DNA from 3 places in the Mesorhizobium sp. Cs1321R2N1 genome. Region 3 is predicted to be linked to each of the others. Evidence: predicted binding sites of a transcription regulator. Region 3 holds the regulator's gene; each other region holds the start of a gene.
What was found. The regulator LexA, encoded in region 3, represses DNA repair genes until DNA is damaged. The targets are predictions, from matches to a motif close to TGTTCNNNNTGTGTTCNG.

Region 1 (8,091 bases), on a different contig from region 3:
GGCGACATTGTAGCCACGGTCGGGCAGGAGCCAGAGCGATCCCTTGTAGGTGCCGGCATCATGCGTCCAGCCTGTAGTGTCGATTGCCATGCCGGAGCCCGAGCCGAAGGTCTCGCCGAACTTGTCGCGCTGAGCAGCCGGCATGCGGCCGACGCCGACAAGGCCCTTGTTGATGTAGGCCACGCCGTCGGCAAGCGCCGGTGTCAGGGCGGTGAACAAGGCCAGCGCGACGCCGAGCGAAGCGGTTCGGTGCGGGTGTTTCATGGACAATCCTCTTTGTGACGAAGCATGCCGGAGCGGCCGAAGGGCAAAAACGGAAAGAGGTGCCGCATCGACGATGCCGTGCGCGCCTTCCCCAAAAGCGATCTAAGGCGTGAACATGATGCTTGCGTGACAGCGCGCGATGCCGGTCCACCAGCGTACTGGACACTTATGTCTAGCACATATAGGGTGCCGGCTTCGAACTGACCGGAAGGGAAGCCTTGAGGCCGCCGCGCAGGCTTCGTCACCTCGGGCGGATTTGGCTACACGATCGGCAAGAGCGTCGCGCTGGCGTTGGTGGACGACGATTTCGCCGGGGAGGGGACGCAGCTTTGCGTGCACAGTGTCGGCGTCGGACGGCCTGCGCGGGTCATCGCGGTCTCGCCCTATGATCCCCAGGGCAAGGCGATGCGGCAATGAGGAGGGAATTCGCGATGATCGATGACGCGGCACGAGACAGCAGGCGCGAACGCCGGCGCGGACGCACGGGCGAGGCCGGCAGCGAATCAAGCCGCAAGCCCAATTACCGCTCGCTGAAGAACCCATTCCTGCCACAGCCGATCTTTTCCAACGACCAGGTGGCGTCGATCCACGACACGGCGCTGCGCGTGCTGGAAGAACTGGGCATCAAGGTGCTGCTGCCCGAGGCGCGCGAGGTGCTTGCCCGCGCCGGCGCCCTGGTCGATCCCGAAACCGACATGGTGCGCATCGGCCGCGACATGGTGGTGGCAGCCTTAGCCTCGGCGCCGCGATCGATCCACGCCAATGCAGGCGCGCGCGCTCGCGATCTGTCGCTCGAATTGGGCGCCATGACATTCCTGGCGGGCTCCGGCGCGCCCAACGTCACCGATCTCGACCGCGGCCGGCGGCCTGGAACGCTGGTCGCCTTCGAGGAGCTCATCAAGCTGGTGCAGCATTTCGATGTCTTGCACATGCTGGGGCCGTGTATCGAACCGCAGGACATCGACAATCGTTTTCGCCACTATGCCGTCAATCGGGCGCAGCTGACGCTGTCCGACAAATTCCCGTTCGTGTTCGCGCGCGGCACGCCGCAGGTCGATGACAGTTTCGAGATGATCAGGCTGGCTCGTGGGTTGTCCGAAGACGAGTTCCGCTCGGGCGCGCATTGCTACACCGTCATCAACACCAACTCGCCGCGCCAGCTCGATATTCCCATGGCGCAAGGCATTATCGACTTCGCCAAGGCGGGCCAGGTCCTGATCATCACGCCGTTCTGCCTGGCCGGTGCGATGGCGCCGATCACGGTGGCCGGCGCCCTGACTTTGCAGCATGCCGAAGCGCTGGCCGGGCTGACGCTGGCGCAGATCGTGCGGCCGGGCGCGCCGGTGGTCTACGGTTCCTTCTCCTCCAATGTCGACATGAAATCGGGAGCACCGGCCTTCGGCACGCCGGAGCACGTCAAGGCCACACTGGGTGCAGGCCAACTGGCGCGCTTCACCGGTCTGCCCTGGCGCTCGGGCGGCGGCAGCGCTGCCAACATTTCGGACGCGCAGGCCGCGCACGAGACGCAGTTCGCGCTGTGGGGCTCGGTGCTTTCGGGCGCCACCGTCTGCATCCATGCGGCCGGCTGGCTGGAAGGGGGCTTGAGTGTTTCCCTGGAAAAGCTGGTCACCGACATCGAAGCGCTGCAGACGGTCGCGGAACTTTGCCACGCGACCCCCGGCGACGACGACGCAATCGGCTTCGAGGCCATAGCCGAAGTGCAGCCGGGCGGCCACTTCTTCTCGGCCAGCCATACCATGGCGCGCTACCGTACCGCCTTCTACGAGCCGCTGGTGGCCGACTGGTCGAATTTCGGCAACTGGACGCAAAGCGGGTCGAAGAACGCCACCGAACGCGCCACCGGCGTCTGGAAACGCATCCTCGCCGATTTCGAGCCGCCGGCAACGGCGGCCGCCACGTCAGGCGTGCTCGATGCATTCATCGCGCGGCGCACGAAAGAGGGCGGCGCGGCGCCCGTGTCGTGAGATAGCTCGCGGATCCACCGTCCTGAATTGTGGCCGTTGTCCCGGAACCCGCGGCGCTTCCCACGCATTCATGGAAGCGGGCCAATGCCTGGCTCCATTTGCGAGCCGTTGAGGGAGGACGACATGGGTTTCGACCAGTATCACGAACCGCCGGAAGAACTGTCGCAGGAAGTGCGGACCTTTGCCCGCATGATCGCCTCGCTGATCGAGGAGGCGGAAGCGATCAGCTGGTACGAACAGCGCATGTCGGTCGAAAAGAACCCGCAAGCCAAGGCGATCATGAAAACGCGCAGAGCGAGGAGTTCAAGCATTTCGGCATGGACCTCGAATTCCTGCTGCGCCAGAAGACGGACTGGCGCGTGGAACTGAAGGAGATTCTGTTCACCACGGGGGATATTGTGAGGGCTGGCGAGAAGGGCGAGAAGAAGGTGGATTGAGGTGGAAAGCCGGCCTACGAGGCTAGCCGCATTCAACTCACACCGCCGCGACAAACCCGTCCAGCACGCGTTTCTGGCCGGCCTTGTCGAAGTCGATGGTCAGCTTGTTGCCTTCGATGGCTGAAATATTGCCGTTGCCGAATTTCTGGTGGAAGACGCGGTCGCCGACGCTGAAAGCCGACGGGGTGTCGGAGACGGATTTGGCGACCAGTTCGCCGTCGATGGTGCGGCCCTTTACGCTGGTGCGGCCGGCGCCGTAGCCGGAGTCTGTCTCGCCATAGCCGATGCGTTCGACCTGATGGCCCGAACGCGTGCCCCAGTTGCGGTCGGTCGCCTCGGTGCGGTTGGCCTGTGCGCGCTGCCAGCCCGGCGTCGAATAGGTGTTGGAGAAGGCGCCGGACTTTTCCCCGCCGCCCGAATTGCCGCCGATATTGTCGAAGCGCGAGGCGCCATACGGGTTCTGTCTTCCCGCCCCTTGGCCGCCGCCACGGCCGGACGCGAACGAGCCGCCGCCATAGGGATTGCCGTAGCCGCCGTAGGAGTTGCCGGCTTCGGCGACCTCGACATGGGCTTCCGGGAGTTCCTCGAGGAAGCGTGACGGGATGGTCGATTGCCACAGGCCGTGGATGAGGCGATTGGAGACGAACCAGATATGCAGGTTCTTCTTGGCCCGCGTCAGGCCGACATAGGCGAGCCGCCGCTCTTCCTCCAGGCCTGAACGGCCGCCTTCGTCCAGCGCGCGCTGGTGGGGAAAGAGGCCTTCCTCCCAGCCGGGCAGGAAGACGGTCTCGAATTCGAGGCCCTTGGCCGAGTGCAGCGTCATGATGGAAACGGCATCGAGCCCGGCATTCTGCTCGGCATCCATGACCAGCGCGACATGTTCGAGGAAGGAGCGCAGCGACTCGTACTCCTCCATGGAGCGGATCAGTTCCTTCAGGTTCTCCAGCCGGCCGGGGGCTTCCGCCGAGCGGTCGTTCTTCCACATGTCGGTATAGCCGCTCTCTTCGAGAATGGTCTCGGCGAGCTCGGTGTGCGGCGTGGTTTCCAGCGCCTTCTGCCAGCGTTCGAAATTGGCCGCGACCTCGCGCAGCGCGGCGCGCGGCTTCGGCTTCAGCTCGTCGCTCTCGGCGAGTGTGCCCGCCGCCTCCAGCATCGGGATGCGCAAGCCGCGCGCCGTGTCGTGGATCTGGCGGATGGTCGCTTCGCCCAGGCCGCGCTTGGGCACATTGACGATGCGCTCGAAGGCGAGGTCGTCGGTGCTGTTGGCGACGACGCGGAAGAAGGCCAGCGCGTCGCGGATTTCCATGCGTTCGTAAAAACGCGGGCCGCCGATGACGCGGTAGTTGAGGCCGAGCGTGATGAAGCGGTCCTCAAAGGCGCGCATCTGGAAGGACGCGCGGACAAGGATCGCCATGTCATTGAGATTATGCTTCTGGCGCTGGTAGGCCTCGATGGTCTCGCCGATGGCGCGGGCTTCCTCCTCCGAATCCCAGGCGGCGTGGACGTTGACCTTGCCGTCCTCGGGATCGTTGCGATCGGTGAACAGCGTCTTGCCGAAACGGCCCTCATTGTAGGCGATGAGATGGGAGGCGGCGCCCAGTATGTGCGCGGTCGAGCGGTAATTGCGCTCCAGCCGGATGATGGTGGCGCCGGGAAAATCCTTGTCGAAGCGCAGGATGTTGTCGACCTCGGCACCGCGCCAGCCATAGATGGACTGGTCGTCGTCGCCGACGCAGCAGATATTAACGGTGGTGCGGGATTCGGCCGAAGAGCGCCCAATCTCCCCCCTAGAGGGGGAGATGTCGCCGGAGGCGACAGAGGGGGGCGCTGTCCCGCCGACCTGTCGGTGCGAGGCGCCCCCCTCTGTCCTGCCGGACATCTCCCCCACATGGGGGGAGATTGGCTTGCCTTCGGGCCTTTGCGCCAGCAGGCGCAGCCACATGTACTGGGCGGTGTTGGTGTCCTGATATTCGTCGACGAGGATGTATTTGAAGCGCCGGTGATAGTCCTTCAGCACATCGGGATTGGCGCGGAAGATGCGGATCGGGTGGCAGAGCAAGTCGCCGAAGTCGCAGGCGTTCAGTGTCTGCAGGCGCTCCTGATAGGCCTTGTAGAGCTCGCGGCCCTTGCCGTTGGCGAAGCTGCGCGCATCGCCCTCGGCGATGTCGGCCGGGCCCTGGCCCTTGTTCTTCCAGCCGTCGATCATCTGGGCGAACTGTTTCGCGGGCCAGCGCTTGTCATCCAGGCCCTCGGCCTGGATGAGCTGCTTGATCAGCCGCACGACGTCGTCTGTGTCGAGGATGGTGAAGTCGGATCTCAGGCCGGCAAGCTCGGCATGGCGGCGCAGCAGCTTCACGCCAATCGAGTGGAAGGTGCCGAGCCAGGGCATGCCTTCGACATTGCCTTCGCCGATCAGGATGCCGATGCGCTGCTTCATCTCGCGCGCGGCCTTGTTGGTAAAGGTGACGGCGAGGATCTGCGACGGGAACGCCCTGCCGGTGGCGAGGATGTGGGCGATGCGGGTGGTCAGCACGCGGGTCTTGCCGGTGCCGGCGCCGGCCAGCACCAGAACCGGTCCTTCGGTTGTCTCCACCGCCAGCCGCTGCTCGGGATTAAGCCCCCTCAGATAGTCCGGCGCATTGTTTTGGCCGCCGCGGGCAGCCATGGCGCGCGCGGCAATGCCCGACGGGGCCGTGGGCCGCGCATCGGGTTCGTCAAAAAAGGGCATGTCTTCGGAAAAGCCGGACATCGCCCCCGAATGTAGTGATTCGGTAGCGAAAGACCAGAACTGTCTACGTTTTGTTCTGGTAAACTGCCTGATACGGCCACTTGAGCGACATGGCGGCCGGCGTTGTGAACAACCTCAGGCGAAAGGGGGTTGCTGCCGCGGACCCATGACCCACGCTTGACAGGCGCGGCGGTCGGGAGAAAGTTGCGCAGGGGGCAGCACACAATGCCGGGTTGCCCAAGGGCCGCCTCATGCGCGCAACAGTCGAAGGAGTATCATCTTGGCTGTCACCATCACCTCCCTCATCCTCTTCCTCATCGGCCTGGCGGTTGGCGCCGGCGGTATCTGGTTGGTCTCGCTGGGCGGCAGCTGGTACTACATCATTGTCGGTCTCGCCTTCCTGATTGCCGCCTGGCTGCTCTACCGGCGCCGTTCCACGGCGCTCTGGCTCTATGCGGCAATCGTGCTCGGCACGCTCGCCTGGGCGGTCTGGGAAACCGGCTTCGACTGGTGGGAACTCGGCCCCCGCGGCGGCATCATCGTGCTGGTTGCGCTGTGGCTGCTGACGCCTTGGGCGCGGCGGGGCCTTGCCGGTCCGGACGGCCGCGCGCCTCTGATCCTTGCCGTGCTGGCATCGCTGGCGGTGGCCGGCTATTCGATGACCGCGGACCCGAAGGACATCGGCGGCGCGCTCGACACCGACAAGGTGATTCCCAACGCCAATCTCGGCGGCGATGTGCCGGCGGGCGAATGGCACTATTACGGGCGCACGCAGTTCGGCCAGCGCTATTCGCCGCTCGACCAGATCACGCCGGACAATGTCGCCAATCTGCAGCCGGCCTGGACCTACCGCACCGGTGACGTGAAGGGGCCGGACGATGTCGGCGAGACCACCTACCAGGTGACACCCCTTAAAATTGGCGACACGCTCTATATCTGCACGCCGCACAACTTCGCCATCGCCGTCGATGCGGCGACCGGCAAGGAGAAGTGGCGCTATGATCCCAAGGTCAAGCTCGACAAGGACCGCCAGCACCAGACCTGCCGCGGCGTTTCCTATTATGCCGATGCTTCGGGCGCCGCCGGTCAGCCCTGCGCGGCACGCGTCTACCTACCGACCTCGGATGCCCGGCTGATCGCGCTCGACGCCGCCAACGGGCAGGTTTGCCCGGCCTTCGCCGAGGGCGGCACGCTCAATTTGTTGGCCAACATGCCGTATCCGAAGTCGGGCTATTACTACTCGACTTCGGCGCCGCTGATCGCGGGCGGCAAGATCATCGTCGGCGGCGCGGTCAACGACAATTATTCGACGCAGGAGCCGTCCGGCGTCATCCGCGCCTATGATGCGAGCACCGGAAAGCTGCTGTGGAACTGGGATTCCGGCAATCCGGACCAGACGACGCCGCTGGCGGCCGACCAGACCTACACCGCCAACTCGCCCAATATGTGGTCGACGCCGAGCGCCGACGAGAAGCTCGGCCTGCTCTACGTGCCGCTCGGCAACCAGACACCGGACCAGCTCGGCATGGGCCGCAGCGCCAATGTCGAGAAATTCTCCTCCTCGATCACCGCGCTCGACCTCAACACCGGGCAGTTGAAATGGGTGCGCCAGACCGTGCACCATGACCTCTGGGACATGGACGTGCCGGCGCAGCCGAGCCTGGTCGACATCACCAAGGCTGACGGTTCCGTCGTGCCCGCACTCGTCGGGCCGACCAAGCAGGGCGACCTCTATGTGCTCGACCGGCGCACCGGCGAGCCGGTCATCCCCGTCAAGGACGTGCCAGCGCCGGGCGGCGCCATCGGAGGAGATCACACATCGCCGACGCAGCCGGCATCCGACCTTTCCTTCAGCCCGCCGCCGCTGACCGAGGCCGATATGTGGGGCATCACCATGTTCGACCAACTGGCCTGCCGGATCGCGCTCCATAAATTGCGCTATGAAGGCCGCTACACGCCGCCCTCGCTGCAGGGATCGCTGGTCTACCCCGGCAATTTCGGCACTTTCAACTGGGGCGGCGTTGCGGTCGATCCGGTGCGGCAGGTGATGTTCGGCATGCCGACCTATCTCGCCTTCACGTCCAGGCTGATCCCCCGCGCCGACGTGCCGCCGCCGGGCGACACCAAGGGCAGCGAGCAGGGGCTGAACCGCAATGACGGCGCGCCCTATGCGGTGGTGATGGGACCGTTCCTGTCGCCGCTCGGCATTCCGTGCCAGGCGCCGCCCTGGGGCTATGTCGCTGGCGTCGATCTTCGGACCGGTACCATTGCCTACAAGCACCGCAACGGCACCGTCTACGACATGACGCCACTGCCGTTGCCGCTGAAGGTCGGGGTGCCCGGCATTGGCGGACCGATGATCACGGCCGGCGGTGTTGCCTTCCTGGGTGCCGCCGTCGACGACTATCTGCGCGCCTACGACCTGACATCGGGGAAGCAGCTCTGGCGGGCGCGGCTGCCGGCCGGAGGGCAATCGACGCCGATGACCTATACGGTCGCCGACGGGCGGCAGTTCGTGGTCATCGTCGCCGGCGGCCACGGCTCGGTGGGCACCAAGCCGGGCGATTATGTGATGGCCTACGCGCTGCCGAAATAGGCGGTGCCGGGGTTCGGCGATCCGACGATCAGCCGAGCCCCAGATGGGCCTTCAGGCTGGGCACCGAACCGAGCACCTGAT
Region 2 (8,091 bases), on a different contig from region 3:
ACCGGCGAGGACGTCAGCGCCGAAGAGTTGGGCGGCGCGGATGTTCACACCAGGCTTTCCGGTGTCGCCGATCACTATGCGCTGGACGACGAACACGCGCTCGCCATTTGCCGGCGCATCATCAAGAACCTGAATCGCAACAAGGCTGTAAGCCTGAACTTACAGAAAGCTCATCCGCCGCTTCATCCGGCAGATGAGCTCTACGGCATCGTCCCGACCGATCTGCGCCAACCCTATGACGCGCGCGAAGTGATCGCGCGCGTTGTCGACGGCTCCGAATTCGATGAGTTCAAGCAGAACTACGGCACGACGCTGATCACCGGCTTTGCCCATCTCCACGGCATGCCGGTCGGCATCATCGCCAACAATGGCGTGCTGTTTTCCGAAAGCGCGCTGAAGGGCGCGCACTTCATCGAATTGTGCTGCCAGCGCAAGATCCCGTTGGTCTTCCTGCAGAACATCACCGGCTTCATGGTCGGCAGGAAATACGAGGCCGGCGGCATCGCCAAGGACGGCGCCAAGCTGGTGATGGCGGTTGCGACCGCCAGGGTGCCCAAGGTGACCGTCATCATCGGCGGTTCGTTCGGGGCCGGCAATTACGGCATGTGCGGCCGCGCCTACTCACCTCGCTTCCTGTGGATGTGGCCCAACGCCCGCATCTCGGTGATGGGCGGCGAGCAGGCGGCAACCGTACTCGCCATGGTCAAGCGCGAGGGCATCGAGCGCAAGGGCGGGGAATGGAGCGCCGAGGAGGAGGCGAAATTCAAGAAGCCGATCCTGATGAAATACGAGCATGAAGGCCATCCGCTCTATTCCTCGGCAAGGCTCTGGGATGACGGCATCATCGATCCGGCCAGGACACGCGAGGTGCTGGCGCTCAGCCTGTCGGCCGCGCTCAACGCCGAGATCGAGGAGACACGCTTCGGCGTGTTCAGGATGTGATGATGATCGCCATGGGCGACCGGATCAGCGTTCACACCGGCGACATCACCAAGCTGGCGGTCGATGCCATCGTTAATGCTGCCAACTCCTCGCTGCTCGGTGGCGGCGGGGTCGATGGAGCCATTCACCGCGCCGCTGGGCCGGAGCTCGAATTCGAATGTCGCATGCTCAATGGCTGCAAGACCGGCGATGCCAAGATCACCAAGGGTTATAAACTGCCGGCTCGACACATCATCCATACTGTCGGGCCCGTCTGGCAAGGCGGCGGCAAGGGCGAAGCCGAATTGCTGGCCTCCTGTTACCGGCGTTCGCTTGAACTAGCAGTCGCCAATGATTGCCGCTCGGTGGCATTCCCGGCCATCTCGACCGGTGTGTACCGATATCCGAAAGATGACGCCGCCAAAATCGCTATTGATGAGGTGAATGACTTCATCGGGCAGAACGCGCTTCCCGAAACCGTTGTTTTCTGCTGCTTCGACGAAGCCATGGCGGAACTATACCGGCGTATTCTTGCAACATTGGGTGAAGTATGAATTTTAGGCGCCTGCCGGAATGGCGCCGCCCGACCCTAATCCGGGAGGCTCCATGTTCACGAAAATCCTGATCGCCAATCGGGGCGAGATCGCTTGCCGTGTCATCCGCACAGCGCGCAAGCTCCGCGTGCACACCGTCGCAGTCTATTCGGATGCCGATGCGAGATCCCTGCATGTCGAGATGGCCGACGAGGCGGTCCATATCGGCCCCTCACCCGTCGGCGAGAGTTATCTGCGCGGTGACAGGATCGTTGCGGCGGCTCTTGCAACGGGCGCGCAGGCCATCCATCCCGGTTACGGATTCCTGTCGGAAAACCCCGATTTCGTCGACCAGGTGGTGACTGCCGGTCTCATTTTCATCGGCCCGTCGGCGGCCTCGATCCGCGCCATGGGGCTGAAGGACGCCGCCAAGCGGCTGATGGAGAAGGCCGGCGTTCCGGTCGTTCCGGGTTATCATGGCGAGGCGCAGGAAATCGTGCTGCTGGCCTCAAAGGCCCGCGAGATCGGCTATCCCGTGCTGATCAAGGCGCGTGCCGGCGGCGGCGGCAAGGGCATGCGGCGCGTCGAGCATCCCGATGACTTTTCCGAGGCGCTGTCCAGCGCCCGGCGCGAGGCCAAGGCCGCCTTCGGCGACGACCGTGTGCTGGTCGAAAAATATGTCGACAAGCCACGGCATATCGAAGTGCAGGTGTTCGGCGACAATTTCGGCAACGCGGTGCATCTCTACGAACGCGACTGCTCGGCGCAACGCCGCCACCAGAAGGTGATCGAGGAGGCCCCCGCCCCCAGCATGACGCCTGCTTTGCGCAAGGCGATGACGGAAGCGGCGGTGAAGGCGGCCAAGGCAATCAACTATTCCGGCGCCGGCACCATCGAGTTCATCGTCGACGCCTCGCAAGGCCTCAAGGCCGACCGCTTCTGGTTCATGGAAATGAACACCCGCCTGCAGGTCGAGCATCCGGTCACCGAGATGGTCACCGGCACCGATCTGGTCGAGTGGCAGTTGCGGGTCGCCAGCGGCGAAAAACTGCCGAAGACACAAAGCGAGATCGCGCTTTCCGGTCATGCTTTCGAGGCGCGCATCTATGCCGAGGACGCGGCCAAGGGCTTTCTGCCGGCGACGGGCACGCTGCACCACCTGAAATTCCCGGGCGTTGCCCCAGAAGGAGCCGCGATGCGCATTGAAACCGGCGTGCGGGCTGGCGATGCCATCTCGCCCTATTACGACCCCATGATCGCGAAGCTGGTCGTCCATGCCGGGGACAGACAGGCGGCGCTGGAAGCGCTCCGCACAGCCCTCGCGCAAAGCGAGATTGCCGGCTCCACCGTCAACACCGCTTTTCTTGCCGCTCTTGCGGCCGATCCGGATTTTGCAGCCGGCGACGTCGATACCGGCCTGATCGGCCGACACCAGGAAGCGCTGACGGCGGTCGCGCCGCCGACCGGCGAAATCATCTCGGCCGCCGTCCTGGCGGCCTCGGGTGCCGGAGCATTGCCGTCGTCGGACGACCCGTGGTCGTCGCTTGCCGGCTATGCGCATTTCCACGGCGTGGCGCGGCGCATGCGGCTGAAGTTCGGCGACGAGCAAATTCAGGCAAAGGTTTCAATGCGGCCGGACGGACGCTTTCAGGTGGCGCTCGATGCGCCTTACGACAGCACCAATTCGCATGATTTTCGCGCCGTTCCCCGCCTCGTCCGCTGGCCCGCCCACATCACGGTGTTCGAAGGCGCTGCCGGATATGCTTTCACCGTGCCGGATCCCCTGGCCAGGAGCGATGAAGCAGCTGCCGCCTCCGGCAGCCTGCGCGCGCCGATGCCAGGGCTCGTCAAGCTTGTGCGCGTGGCGAAAGGCGACGCTGTGATCAAGGGGCAAATTCTGCTGATCCTCGAAGCGATGAAGATGGAGCACACCATCGCCGCCCCGCATGATGGCGTGATCGCCGAGATCGCCGGGGAAGGGGCGCAGGTCACTGACGGGACGGTGCTGGTGCGGTTCGTCGAGGAACAGAGCGCGTCGAACTCAGCCACCAGCTGATAGCCGGGGCGCAAACAGAAATGGCCGGGACGAACCCGGCCATTTCCTGGGCTATCAGAGCGATTACTGCGCGATCGGCGCGTACTTGCCGTCGTGCCACTGGTTGATGTCGTAGCTGGCATTCTTGAGGTCGCCCTTCTCGTCGAAGGTGACGTCGCCGACAACGGTGCTGATCGGCGTGCCGTTCTTCAACGCTTCGGCAACCTTGGCCGGATCGTCGCCGCCGGCACGCTTGATGCCTTCGGCGAAAGCCTGGACCACGGCGTAGGAGAATAGCGTGAAGCCTTCCGGCACGAAGCCGCCCGCCTTGATCTTCTCGACGGCCGCCTTGGCTTCCGGCTTTGCCTGCGGATCCGACGGGAACACGAACATGGTGCCCTCGCCGGCCGGGCCGGCAACCTGCCAGAACTCCGGCGAGGCAATCGAATCCGGCATGATCAGCTGGAACTTCAGGTTTTGCTCCGCCGACTGACGCAGGATCAGCCCGGCCTCAGGATGGTAGCCGCCGAAATAAACGACATCGGCCTTGAGATCCTTCAGCTTGGTGACAAGCGCCGAATAGTCCTTCTCGCCGGGGTTGATGGCGTCATAGTAGACTTCCTTGAGGCCACCAGTATTCATGGTCGCCCTGACGGCGTCAGCCACGCCCTGACCGTAGGCGCTCTTGTCGTGCAGGATGACGACTTTCTTGCCGGCATACTTCTTGGCGATCCAAGGGCCGATGAAGGCGCCCTGCGCGTCGTCACGCGTATAGAGACGCATGATCGTCGGCCAGCCGGCCTTGGCCGCGGCATCGGTCAGCACCGGGTTCGAGGACGCCGGGCTCATCATCAGCGCACCGGCTTCAGCGTAGACCGCCGAGGCCGGGATGCTCGACCCCGAGCAGGCATGACCGTCGATGAACTTGACGCCGTTGGCAACGATGCGGTTGGCGACCGACACGGCCTGTTTTGGATCGCACTGGTCGTCCTCGATGTCGAGCTTGATCATCGAGCCGTTGACGCCGCCCGCGGCGTTGATGGCATCGGCGGCGGCCTGTGCGCCCTGCTTGAACTGGTCGCCGATGGTCGCGAGTTGTCCGGTCATCGGGCCGACCACCGAGACGGTGATGTCGTCGGCGAATGCGATCGGCGCGCTCATCATCAGGCCGAAAATGGCCGCGCTCAAAATACTCATTTTTTTCATGACAATAGAACTCCTCCACTCACGCGCGGCCGCCCCGGCCGCGCTTCTTCCAGAGAGGCGGGACAATTTCATCCTTCATCGGACCTGTCTAGGCGCATTGGCGCCACTCGATTGGGCCTGCCTGGCCTCATCCAAGCAAAAAAGCCACGCCAGCCTTGTTCCGGCTGGTCGTGGCTTTTTTGCCTGTCAGGCCGTTTCCCCGGCGCCCCCGCGCTGTGAACCCAACCCACCTTCCCTGTCTTCCTGTGGCCATGATCTTGCCGAAGCCCCGATTCCACTTTCGGGATCATGGTTCGTCGGGCGGCTTGGACCTGTCGGCCTGCCGCATTCTCTTTGTTGTTGGCCTGTGGCCTGGCTGTCTGCGCAGCCTATCCCTGTTGGCCCGACCGTCTTTCAGCGGTCTTGGCCGGAGCGTTCCCGTCTGGCGGAACTCAGTGCATGGTCATCCATTCGCGGGCTTCGCGCAGCGCCTTGGCGATCTCGACCTTCGACATGGCCGCCGAGAGTTCCGAGCGCAGCTCGGCGGCGCGGGCCGAACCCTTGATGGCGGCGATGTTGAACCATTTGTGGGCGGCAACGACGTCGGTCTCGCAATCGCGGCCGGTCGCATACATCATGCCCAGTTCGAAAAGAATGTCGGCCTGGGCAGTTGCCCCCATGGCGCCGAAGCCTGCTTCAAGCATTTCAAAACGTGCCATTTTAGTCCCCTGTCTGGCTCCCGAGAGCTGCCTCCGTTGTGTTGTCCGGGCCGCTCTTTCGATGCTTTCGAGAATGCCGCGCAGGCTTGAATCCGTCGTTAAATGGCGTGCTTAATTTGAGGAAAACAAAGCTAAAACAAGAGGTAAACACAGAAATTCGTTAAGGATACGGAGCCAGCAATTCGGCTGGTTTTCGCCAAATTTGACGAAAATTTTCACGGCCGCAATCAACACTCCGCTAACCACGGGAAACAAACGCGACGAGCCGATCGTTTTCATTTCCGCGCCGACAGAGCGAATTCAGGCGCTTTCAAAATGCCAAGGTCTTCCGTAGCGGCACCGCTTTTGTTTTGACGGAAGCTGGATTAGCTTACGTTTGCGTAAGCGGCAGACCGGCGAGGCGGAGCATCCGGCCGGCTATCCAAAGGGAGGAAGACATGTTTCGAAAAGTGAGCCTGGCCCTGGCGGCCACGTTGATCCTGAGCGGCGCGGCGTGGGCCGATCCGATCGAGGGCAACTGGAAAACGCAGGAAGGCGACACGGCGGCCATTTCAGGCGGCGGTTCATTTTCCATCACGCTCAAGTCCGGCAAATATGCCGGCAAGACCATCGGCTCGCTCAAGGCGGCCGGCGACAACAAATATACCGGCAACATCACCGACCCGGCAAACGACAAGACCTATTCGGGCAAGGCGACATTATCGGGCGCCTCGCTCAAGATGAGCGGCTGCGTGCTCGGCGGACTGATCTGCAAGAGCCAGACCTGGCACAAGCTCTAATCGACCATTTCCCAGTGATCTCAAAACGGGGCCCCGGCGGGCCCCGTTTTCGTTTTACCGATGCGCTGACCGTCGCACCCGATCGCCGTCCGGGGCCGGCGGCGAGCCAGCCAACGTCGCGTCAATCAATTTGAACCGCAGATGAACGCCGGCATCAGAGCCGGTTCAGCGGCGTCAGGGCATTCTCATGCGTGTTGAAGGAGACACGGACCCAATGCTTGCTCGTCGCTTCACCATCGTCTGCCTGCTGATGAGCCTGTTTGGAATGTTCTTCGCCATTCTCGTCGCCGAAGCGGGCCGTTCCCCCCGCTCCTGGGACGAAGCCACCAGGCTCTGCCATCTCGCCTGCCAGACCAACCTTCGCCACTGAAACCAAATAGCCCGGACCTCGAAAAGAAAAGCACAGACATCATGAACCGCATCGCCGCCAACACTCTCAAGACCCTCCGGCTCCTGCCGCGGGCGGCGCTTATCCTGATCGTTCTGGCCGCCCCGGTCATGGCGGTGCCGATGATGCGCGCCGATGCCGGCTCGACGATCGAGGCGCCGGCGCTCAGAAAGTCTGGCGTCGGGTTCGTTCTGCTGGTCAGCCTGCAGCGGGGTTGAAGAAAAAAGGGCGCTTTGGGTGCCTTCGGCGGCGACACCCCTCCCAACCGGCCGCCCAAGTCTCTATATTGGGCCATGGAAAAACGAATCTATCCCCAAGCCATCGAATCTGTCGTCATGCCCGAGCCTTTTGGCCGGCAGAGCTTCGACAACGCCGAAAAGGCCGTTGCCGCGCTGCAGGTGCTCTACGACCGCAACACCAAGTTCCTGCGCGATTCCTTCGCGGCCCTTGCCGCCGGCGGCGACAGCAGCAAGCGCTACCGGGCCTTCTACCCCGAGATTGGCGTCACCACGAGTTCGTTCACCCAGGTCGACTCTCGCCAGGCCTATGGCCACATGCCGACGCCCGGTCATTTCGCCACCACGGTTACCCAGCCGGACCTGTTCGAGACCTACCTCATCGAGCAGCTTCGGCTGATCATGCGCAATCACGGCGTGTCGGTGACCGTCTCGGAATCGACCACGCCGATCCCGCTGCATTTCGCTTTCCTGGAAGGCACCTATGTCGACGGCGCCGATGCCGAACGTATCAAGCGGCCGATCCGCGACCTGTTCGACGTGCCGGATCTCGACGGCACCGACGATCAGATCGCCAACGGTACGTTCGAGGTCGCCTTCGGCGAGCCCCGGCCGCTGGCGCCGTTCACGGCGCAGCGCATCGACTATTCACTGCACCGCATGACGCACTACACTGCAACCAGCCCGCAGCATTTCCAGAATTTCGTGCTGTTCACCAACTATCAGTTCTATATCGACGAGTTCGTCGCCCGCGCCCGCGACCTGATGGAAAACGGTGGTGAAGGCTACACGGAATTTGTCGAACCTGGCAACGTTATCACCCGGTCCGGGCAGAGCGCTCCCAGTGAAGGCGTAGCGCCACAGCGCCTGCCGCAGATGCCGGCCTACCATCTGAAGAAGCCGAACCATGGTGGCATCACCATGGTCAATATCGGCGTGGGTCCTTCCAACGCCAAGACCATTACCGACCATATCGCGGTGCTTCGGCCACATGCCTGGGTGATGCTTGGTCACTGCGCCGGGCTGCGCAACACCCAGGCGCTGGGCGATTATGTGCTCGCGCATGCCTATGTGCGCGAAGACCACGTGCTGGACGACGATCTGCCGGTGTGGGTGCCGATCCCGCCGTTGGCCGAGATCCAGGTTGCGCTGCAGGAAGCAGTAGCCGAGGTCACCGGCCTGTCGGGCTATGATCTGAAGCGCATCATGCGCACGGGCACCGTCGCCACCATCGACAACCGCAATTGGGAACTGCGCGACCAGCGCGGACCGGTGCAGCGCCTGTCGCAGTCGCG
Region 3 (8,091 bases):
GTCTTGGGATCCTTGCCCTTGAGGATTTCGGCCGCGATGTTGCCGGCGTTGATCCCGACCTGCGTATAATTGACCGCGAAGCTCGCCGGCACGGTGCCGTTGCGGACCGCGCTGTCATCGGCGTTGACGACCGGGATGCCGGCCTGGCGCGCGGCGGCGGAGACAGCGGCGATCGCCGGCTGGATCAGGTTCGAGGTCGGTCCGTAGATCACATCGGCTTTCCCGGCGAGCGAGGCGATGCGTTGCTGAATGTCATTGACGTTGTCGATGCCGACTTCCACGACCTCGAAACCGGCGGCCGGTGCCGCCGCCTTGATCTTCTCGATCAGGGCAACGTCGTTGGCTTCACCGGGATTGTAAGGCACACCAAAACGCTTGGCGTTTGGCAACAGCTTCTTGGTGAAGGCCATCACCGCGGCAACATCCTGAAGATCGGTGGCGCCAGTCATGCCTTCATCACCCGAGTCCCACGACGGCACGAGCTTGGCCGCCACCGGATCGGTGACCGCGGCAAAGACGATCGGAATGCCGGAGCCCGCGAGCGCTTTCTTGGCGATCTGCGAGACCGGCGTGGTGATGGTGTAGATCAGCTTGGGCTGCTCGGCCTGCAGCTTTGCGATCATCTGCGGCACCAGCGATGCATCGAAATTGGTATGGCTCTCCGTATAGACGACGTCCTTACCATCGACGAAGCCATTGTCCGTCAGCGCCTTCTTGAAGCCGGCTATGGCCGCGTTCAATTGCGGATGCTCGCCAAAATTGGCGATGCCGATGCGGATTTGATCGGCGGCGGCACTGCCGGCGCTCACCATCAATGCGCCGGCCAAGAACAAACCCGACAGCCAAGCGGATTTCGACTTCAACATCATTTCCCTCCCAGATTTGATCGACGCCGTTTGCAGCGCGGCTACTGCGGCGATCATGGTCAGTCCGTCGGCCCGTGTCAAACATTATATATAATTCTTGCCATGCCCCCACATCATATATAATTTTCTTTGGCAGACGATGGATGGACCGCGATGCAGGATCAAACGATCTCCACAAAGACGGAGGCAGCCTATCAGCTGTTGCGGCGCGATATCCTGACGACGCGCCTCATGCCCGGGGCCCCGCTCAAGCTGAGTGCGCTGCGCGGCACCTATGGTGTTGGCTGGACGCCGTTGCGCGAAGCCTTGTCGCGGCTAGAGGCCGAACGCCTGGTCACCGCCATCAGCAATCGTGGTTTTGCCGTCGCTCCGGTATCGCGGGCCGAACTGGAGGACCTGGCACGCGCCAGGATGGTGGTCGAGATACCCCTGTTCCTCGAATCGATGGAAAAAGGCGGCAAGGAGTGGGAGGATGCCGTTGTCACCGCCCACTACCGGCTCTCCCGTTGCAAGACCGCGGTCGACGATCCTTCGGATGCGGCCGTCGATAAATGGGACGAGAACCACGAAGCTTTCCATGCGGCGCTGCTGAGCGCGGCGACTTCCAATTGGCTCATGCGATTCCGCTCGACCATCGCCGATCAGCTGCGACGGCATCATCGTTTTCTCGGCCTGGCGCCGACATTGCGGGCCGCGGCTGGCCTGAAGGACGGTTATGAAGAGGCTATGGAGGCATTGTGCGAAGCGATTGCGATCGAACACCATACAGCGATCATGGAAGCTGCACTCGATCGTGACGTCGAGCGGGCCAAGGCGCTGATGACGGCGCATATCGGCTATACCCTGCACGTCTATGTCCATAGCGAAGACAGCGGCGCGACCAAATACGCCGCCCGCGCCGGCAGTTTGAAAGCGGGTTCCGGGTGACTTCAGCGCTTCCGCGACGCCTATTGGCATGCGCTGGCCGGAGTGGGCCAAACGCCTGGATCCATCGCCGCCCCAAAGCTACCAATCGTTGGCGTTTTGGTTTCGTTTCGTTCCGCGAATAATGGATCCATAAATTGTACAATCCACCCGCGAAGAGCCCTCCGAAAGACTGATGCCAAGGCCTATCAGAGGATAGGCCACAGGCCATTAACCAAAACGATTTCAATGCCTCCCGATCGCCGAAAGGGTCGGCCGCAGTCCGCTGTCGCGGCAAAAAACTTCAGACGCGTTAACAAATTCATTAAACTTTAAACAGTTGCGGAACACAACTGGAACGGATAGTGTTTGTTCTGGGTTTGTTTTTTCGATTCTGGTTCAGACCTTTCGTTCAATGCCTTGGGGGCCGCCATGCTGACACGCAAGCAACATGAACTGCTGATGTTCATCCACGAACGGCTCAAGGAAAGCGGAATACCGCCCTCCTTCGACGAGATGAAGGAAGCACTCGATCTTGCCTCCAAGTCGGGCATCCATCGCCTGATCACGGCGCTGGAGGAACGTGGCTTCATTCGCCGGCTACCCAATCGGGCGCGCGCGCTGGAAGTGCTGCGGCTGCCGGACTCGATCGCGCCGGGCCTCAATGCGGCAAAGAAATTCTCGCCAAGCGTCATCCAGGGCAGCCTTGGCCAAGGCAGTCCCGGCCGCCAGATCAGGCCGGCGACGGCGCCTTCGCGCCTGCCCGCGGCCGGCAACGACGACGATGCTGTTTCAGCCGTGTCCATCCCGGTCATGGGTCGTATCGCCGCCGGTGTGCCGATCGATGCCATCCAGCATCAGACGCATTCGATTTCGGTGCCGCCGGACATGATCATGGGCGGCGAGCACTATGCGCTGGAAGTCAAGGGCGACTCGATGATCGAGGCCGGTATCTTCGACGGCGACACGGTCATCATCCGCAATGCCGATACAGCAAGTCCGGGCGAAATCATCGTGGCGCTGGTCGACGAGGAGGAAGCAACGCTGAAGCGGTTCCGCCGCAAGGGCGCCTCGATCGCGCTCGAAGCCGCCAATCCAGCCTACGAAACACGCATCTTCGGACCGGATCGGGTCAAGGTGCAGGGCAAGCTCGTCGGGCTGATCAGGCGCTACTGAACTGGCTTACCATCGGGCTTGTCGGCCTTTTTATAGGGGGCCAGCCCCCTCGCCTCGCGTGAGAATTTTCGCTGCTCGTGCCAGGGTCGGTATGGTCCGTCGATGGCGAATTCGATCTCAGCCGGGGTCGTGGCCGATTGGGGATCGAAGAAAACGGCGGCACTCCCCTTGCGGGCGAGCTGGCGTTTGGTGACGACGAGAACCAGCGGATTATGGCAGGCGTCATAGGCGGTCGCGTCATTGACGACGATCAGGTCGGCGAAAGCGCAGGCCTTCCAGGTGTTCTTGCGATCCTCGACATAGGCGATGATCGCGCCGGAAGGGTGCCTGGCAAGGCACAGGCCTTCGCGGCAATAAAACGGCGATCCCTGCGGCAGGTCGGTGGGAGCGGAAATATCGAATTGCCCGTCCGTCTTGTCGAACATTTCCGGTAGGACGATTGTTTCGGAGATCAGAGCGCGTTTCCAATTGTCGGCTGCGAATTCGTTCGGACGTTCCCGGTTGACGGCCAGTTCGCCATTGCCGATCGACAGAGCCACCAGCCGCGCATCTTCCGAGATCAGCACATCGGGCGCGCGCGTGTGCGACACAGTCAACAGACCGGCAAGCGCGAATGGCACCGCCGTGAGCCGGAGCCACGTCGTCGCCATCGTCGCGATGACCAGCGCGACGGTGACCAGCAGCACGGATTGCTGCGAAATCAGTCCGACTCCATCGACCGGAGAGCGCTCCGATATCCACGCCGATATGGCGATCATCGCTGTCAGGCCCTTGCCCATGAGGTAGAGAGCCGGCCAATCCAACCCGAACGGCATCAGCAACGCGCTGGCGACGGCCAGGAACATCACGATCGATACGATCGGCATGACGGCCAGATTGGCGAACAGGCTGAGCGGTGACACCCGCTGGAAATGCCAGATGGCAAACAGTGCCGTCGCGCTGCCGGCGATGATGGACGTCATGGCCAATCCACCTGTCGCCAAGAGGAATTTTCGCGTCAGAAATCCGGGTAGGGATCGCTTTGGCGGCGGAGGCCTCGTCTTTCCCGCATGGTGGTCGGCCCAGCCGGCATAGGCGCCAACCAAGGCTGCGGTTGCCGCGAACGACATCTGGAAACTCGGGCCGACGACCTCGTGCGGCGAAACCAGGATAACGGCGATCGCCGAGATCGCCAGATTGCGCATGGTCAGCGCCGCGCGATCGAACAAGACGGCGATCAGCATCACCGCCAGCATGATGAAGCTGCGTTCGGCCGCGACGACGACGCCCGAAATGACGAGATAGGCGGCGATCGAAAACAGTGCGGCGGCGGCGGCGTATTTCTTCACCGGCCGGCGCGCGGAAAAGCCTGGAAACAGCGCGAAGGCGCCGCGCAGCAGACCCATGATGGTGCCGGCCACCAGCGCCATATGCAGACCCGAAATCGAGATGATGTGATAGATGCCGGTGCGCCGCATCGCTTCGTTGATTTCATCGGGAATGCCGGCCCGCACGCCGACGATCAGCGCCGCCGCGATCTCGCCTTCCGCGCCGCCAATGCTGCCCCTGATGTGGTCGGCGATGGCTTCGCGGGCATTTTCGATGCCTGAAAACACGCGTGCCGGCAGCGGTATCTCACCGGCTTCGGCGGAGACAACCGTTGGATTGCCGAGAAAGAAGCCGCTGCCGCCGATGCCGGCGAAATAGCTGTCGAAGGAGAAGTCGTAGCTGTCCGGCCGCACCGGGCCGGTCGGCGGCAGCAGTTTGGCATAACCTGTGACAAGCGAGCCGGCAGTCATTTCGGGCGGTATCTTGCGTGCCGAAAGCCGGACCCTTTCAGGCGCGTAGCGCAGTTTCGGCCGGGCGGTCGAAATCACGTCCATGGTCAGCCGGATGCGGCCGCTCTCCATCTCCTCGAGCGAGATCACGCGGCCGGTCAGTTGCGTCGAGATTTCCGAGCCCAGCATCCGGGTTCCGGCTCGCCATGTTTCGACCTTCGCCGCAAGCAGGCCAAGCGCACACAACAGCACCGCCATGAAACACAGATGGGTTTTCGGCCAGGAGCGCGAGACGAATGCACAGACCGCCGCCAGAACCACGACCGCGACAGGCTCTGCAAAATCGGGCTCGGACGCCAGCGAAAAGTAGCAGATCGCCCCAACGGCCAGGCAGACCGGCACCAGCAGGAAGGCGATGCCCCGGTCGAGTTCCAGCTCCGCCGCCTTGGCCACGACGTGACGCAGGCGAGGCAAGGATACCAGGCCGATTTGCCGGCGCACGCGCACAATTCTGCGTGCGGCAGGAGATGGAGTTGGCGCCGGGCTATCCGCCTGCAGCGGCTGGGTTGCGGGCGCAGCCACGAGCGGCGATGGCAGCGGGATCGCAGGAGGCGTCGCAAACAGCGATCGCTCGCTGACGCCGACAATGGCGCCCTCGCCCCGATCCGAGCCTCGGCCTCGTCCAGTCATCGGGTCTGCCCCTTGCGCCCTCGACACCCTATGCTACATGAACGCGCGACGCGCGAAAGTCCGCGCACTCCGCACTCAGCTTCAGACGTTTTCCGAGAGTTCCATGCCCGACAAGGTCATCACCCGTTTTGCTCCCTCGCCGACCGGCTATCTGCATATCGGCGGCGCGCGCACGGCGCTGTTCAACTGGCTCTATGCCAAGCACACCGGCGGCATGATGCTGCTGCGCATCGAGGACACCGATCGCGAGCGTTCGACCGATGCGGCCACATCGGCCATTCTGGACGGCCTGACCTGGCTCGGCCTGTCGTGGGATGGTGACTCGGTCTCCCAATTCGAGCGCGCGCCGCGCCACCGGGAGGTGGCCGAGGAGCTGGTGCGCCTGGGCAAGGCCTATTACAGCTACGAGACTTCAGCCGAGCTCGAGGCGATGCGCGAGGCAGCACGCGCCAAGGGCCTGCCGCCACGCTATAACGGCCACTGGCGTGACCGCGCCCCGTCGGAGGCACCCGCCGGCGTCAAGGGTGCCATCCGCATCAAGGCACCGACCGAGGGCGAGACGGTGGTGCAGGACCGGGTCCAGGGCGAGGTGCGTTTCCCCAACAAGGATCTCGACGATTTCATCATCCTGCGTTCGGACGGCAACCCGACCTATATGCATGCCGTCGTCGTCGATGACCACGACATGGGCATCACCCATATCATCCGTGGCGACGATCACCTGACCAATGCCGCACGCCAGACCGTGATCTACAACGCCATGGGCTGGGACGTGCCGTCGATGTCGCACATCCCGCTGATCCATGGCGCCGACGGCGCCAAGCTGTCGAAACGCCACGGCGCGCTGGGCGTCGAGGCCTACCGCGCCATGGGCTATCTGCCCGAGGCGCTGCTGAACTACCTGGCGCGGCTGGGCTGGAGCCATGGCGACGACGAGGTCATGTCGATCAAGGACATGATCTCCTGGTTCGATATCGGCGACGTCAACAAGGGCGCGGCGCGCTTCGACTTCGCCAAGCTCGAGGCGCTGAACGGCGTCCATATGCGCCGCATGGCCGACACCGAATTGTTCGACATTTTCATCGCCACCTTGCCCTATCTGGAGGGTGGCCCGGCAATGGCGGCGCGCCTCGACGAGAAGAACAAGGCGCAATTGCTGGCAGCACTTCCGGGCCTGAAGGAGCGCGCCAAGACGCTGGTCGAGCTCGTCGACGGCGCCGGCTTCCTGTTTGCCGCGCGGCCGCTGCCGATCGACGACAAGGCGGCACTCCTGCTCAATGACGATGCCCGCAAGATCCTGCGCGGCGCTCACGAAGCTTTGAACGCGCTGTCCGGCGACTGGACAGCCGCCACGGCCGAGGCCGCGATCCGCGACTATGCGCTGGCTGGCGGCCATAAGCTCGGCGCCGTGGCCCAGCCGCTGCGGGCTGCCTTGACCGGCAAAAGCACCTCGCCGGGCGTGTTCGACGTGCTGGCCGTGCTGGGGCGTGAGGAAAGCCTGGCGCGCATAGCGGATCAAATCGATTAGGAGCAAACTGGCCCAAGAAGATTGGCATTGAAAGGCGCGTTTCGCAGTGCAACATTAGGCTTGGCCCAATCTGGCACGCACCTCCTAAAATGCGGTGGCGAATACGCGCATTGCGGTGATTTCGACGTGTCGCTCTGCGGAATTTGCCTTTGCCGGCATGAGGAAACAAGAAGGAGTTTGCAATGACCGAAGCTGCGAAAAAACTGGATGTGGGCGGCCAGGAGGCCACGGCAACGCTGCAATTTGCCGGCAAGACTCACGAATTCAAGGTGCGAAGCGGCTCGGTCGGACCTGACGTCATCGACATCGCCTCGCTCTACAGCACCACCGGCGCCTTCACCTATGATCCCGGCTTCACCTCTACGGCAAGCTGCGAGTCGGAGATCACCTTCATCGATGGTGATGCCGGCATCCTCCTGCATCGGGGCTACCCGATCGACCAGTTGGCCGAACACGGCGACTTCCTCGAGGTCTGTTACCTCCTGCTCTACGGCGAACTGCCGACGAAGGCGCAGAAGGACGATTTCGATTATCGCGTGACGCGCCACACCATGGTGCACGAGCAGATGTCGCGCTTCTTCACCGGCTTCCGCCGCGACGCGCACCCGATGGCGGTGATGTGCGGCGTGGTTGGCGCGCTGTCGGCCTTCTATCACGACTCGACCGACATCTCCGACCCATACCAGCGCATGGTTGCGTCCATGCGCCTGATCGCCAAAATGCCGACGATCGCGGCCATGGCCTACAAGTACCACATCGGCCAGCCCTTTATTTATCCGAAGAACGAGCTGAATTTCGCCGCCAACTTCCTGCACATGTGCTTTGCCGTGCCGTGCGAGGAATACAAGATCAACCCGGTGCTGGCCCGCGCCATGGAGCGCATCTTCATCCTGCACGCCGATCATGAGCAGAACGCTTCGACCTCGACCGTTCGTCTCGCCGGCTCTTCGGGCGCCAACCCTTTCGCCTGCATTGCCGCCGGCATCGCTTGCCTGTGGGGCCCGGCCCATGGCGGCGCCAATGAAGCGGCGCTCAACATGCTGGGCGAGATCGGCCATGTCGATCACATCCCGGAATTCATCGCCCGCGCCAAGGACAAGAACGATCCGTTCCGGCTGATGGGCTTTGGCCATCGCGTCTACAAGAACTACGATCCGCGTGCCAAGATCAT

Region 1: a site for LexA is predicted at 5,476-5,493, ahead of O7A61_RS18160 (ATP-dependent helicase). Genes of this name have one in related genera too.
Region 2: a site for LexA is predicted at 5,515-5,532, ahead of O7A61_RS28810 (sel1 repeat family protein). Genes of this name have one in related genera too.

The regions. Positions count from the first base shown of each region.
Region 1 covers NZ_JAPYKP010000068.1:22,373-30,463, forward strand. Annotated here, with positions in the region: gene O7A61_RS18140 (esterase-like activity of phytase family protein) at 1-264, opposite strand, end outside; partial or broken gene O7A61_RS18145 (glycine cleavage T C-terminal barrel domain-containing protein) at 487-681, shown strand; gene O7A61_RS18150 (trimethylamine methyltransferase family protein) at 696-2,249, shown strand; partial or broken gene O7A61_RS18155 (ferritin family protein) at 2,373-2,686, shown strand; gene O7A61_RS18160 (ATP-dependent helicase) at 2,724-5,435, opposite strand; gene O7A61_RS18165 (glucose/quinate/shikimate family membrane-bound PQQ-dependent dehydrogenase) at 5,695-8,010, shown strand.
Region 2 covers NZ_JAPYKP010000181.1:1,198-9,288, reverse strand. Annotated here, with positions in the region: partial or broken gene O7A61_RS28830 (carboxyl transferase domain-containing protein) at 1-942, shown strand, start outside; gene O7A61_RS28825 (O-acetyl-ADP-ribose deacetylase) at 945-1,475, shown strand; gene O7A61_RS28820 (acetyl/propionyl/methylcrotonyl-CoA carboxylase subunit alpha) at 1,528-3,510, shown strand; gene O7A61_RS28815 (branched-chain amino acid ABC transporter substrate-binding protein) at 3,574-4,695, opposite strand; gene O7A61_RS28810 (sel1 repeat family protein) at 5,127-5,393, opposite strand; gene O7A61_RS28805 (DUF2147 domain-containing protein) at 5,831-6,172, shown strand; gene O7A61_RS28800 (hypothetical protein) at 6,387-6,542, shown strand; gene O7A61_RS28795 (hypothetical protein) at 6,584-6,778, shown strand; gene O7A61_RS28790 (AMP nucleosidase) at 6,896-8,091, shown strand, end outside.
Region 3 covers NZ_JAPYKP010000003.1:72,413-80,503, forward strand. Annotated here, with positions in the region: gene O7A61_RS01560 (ABC transporter substrate-binding protein) at 1-866, opposite strand, end outside; gene O7A61_RS01565 (GntR family transcriptional regulator) at 1,020-1,793, shown strand; gene lexA (transcriptional repressor LexA) at 2,202-2,945, shown strand; gene O7A61_RS01575 (ComEC/Rec2 family competence protein) at 2,939-5,392, opposite strand; gene gltX (glutamate--tRNA ligase) at 5,496-6,920, shown strand; gene gltA (citrate synthase) at 7,103-8,091, shown strand, end outside.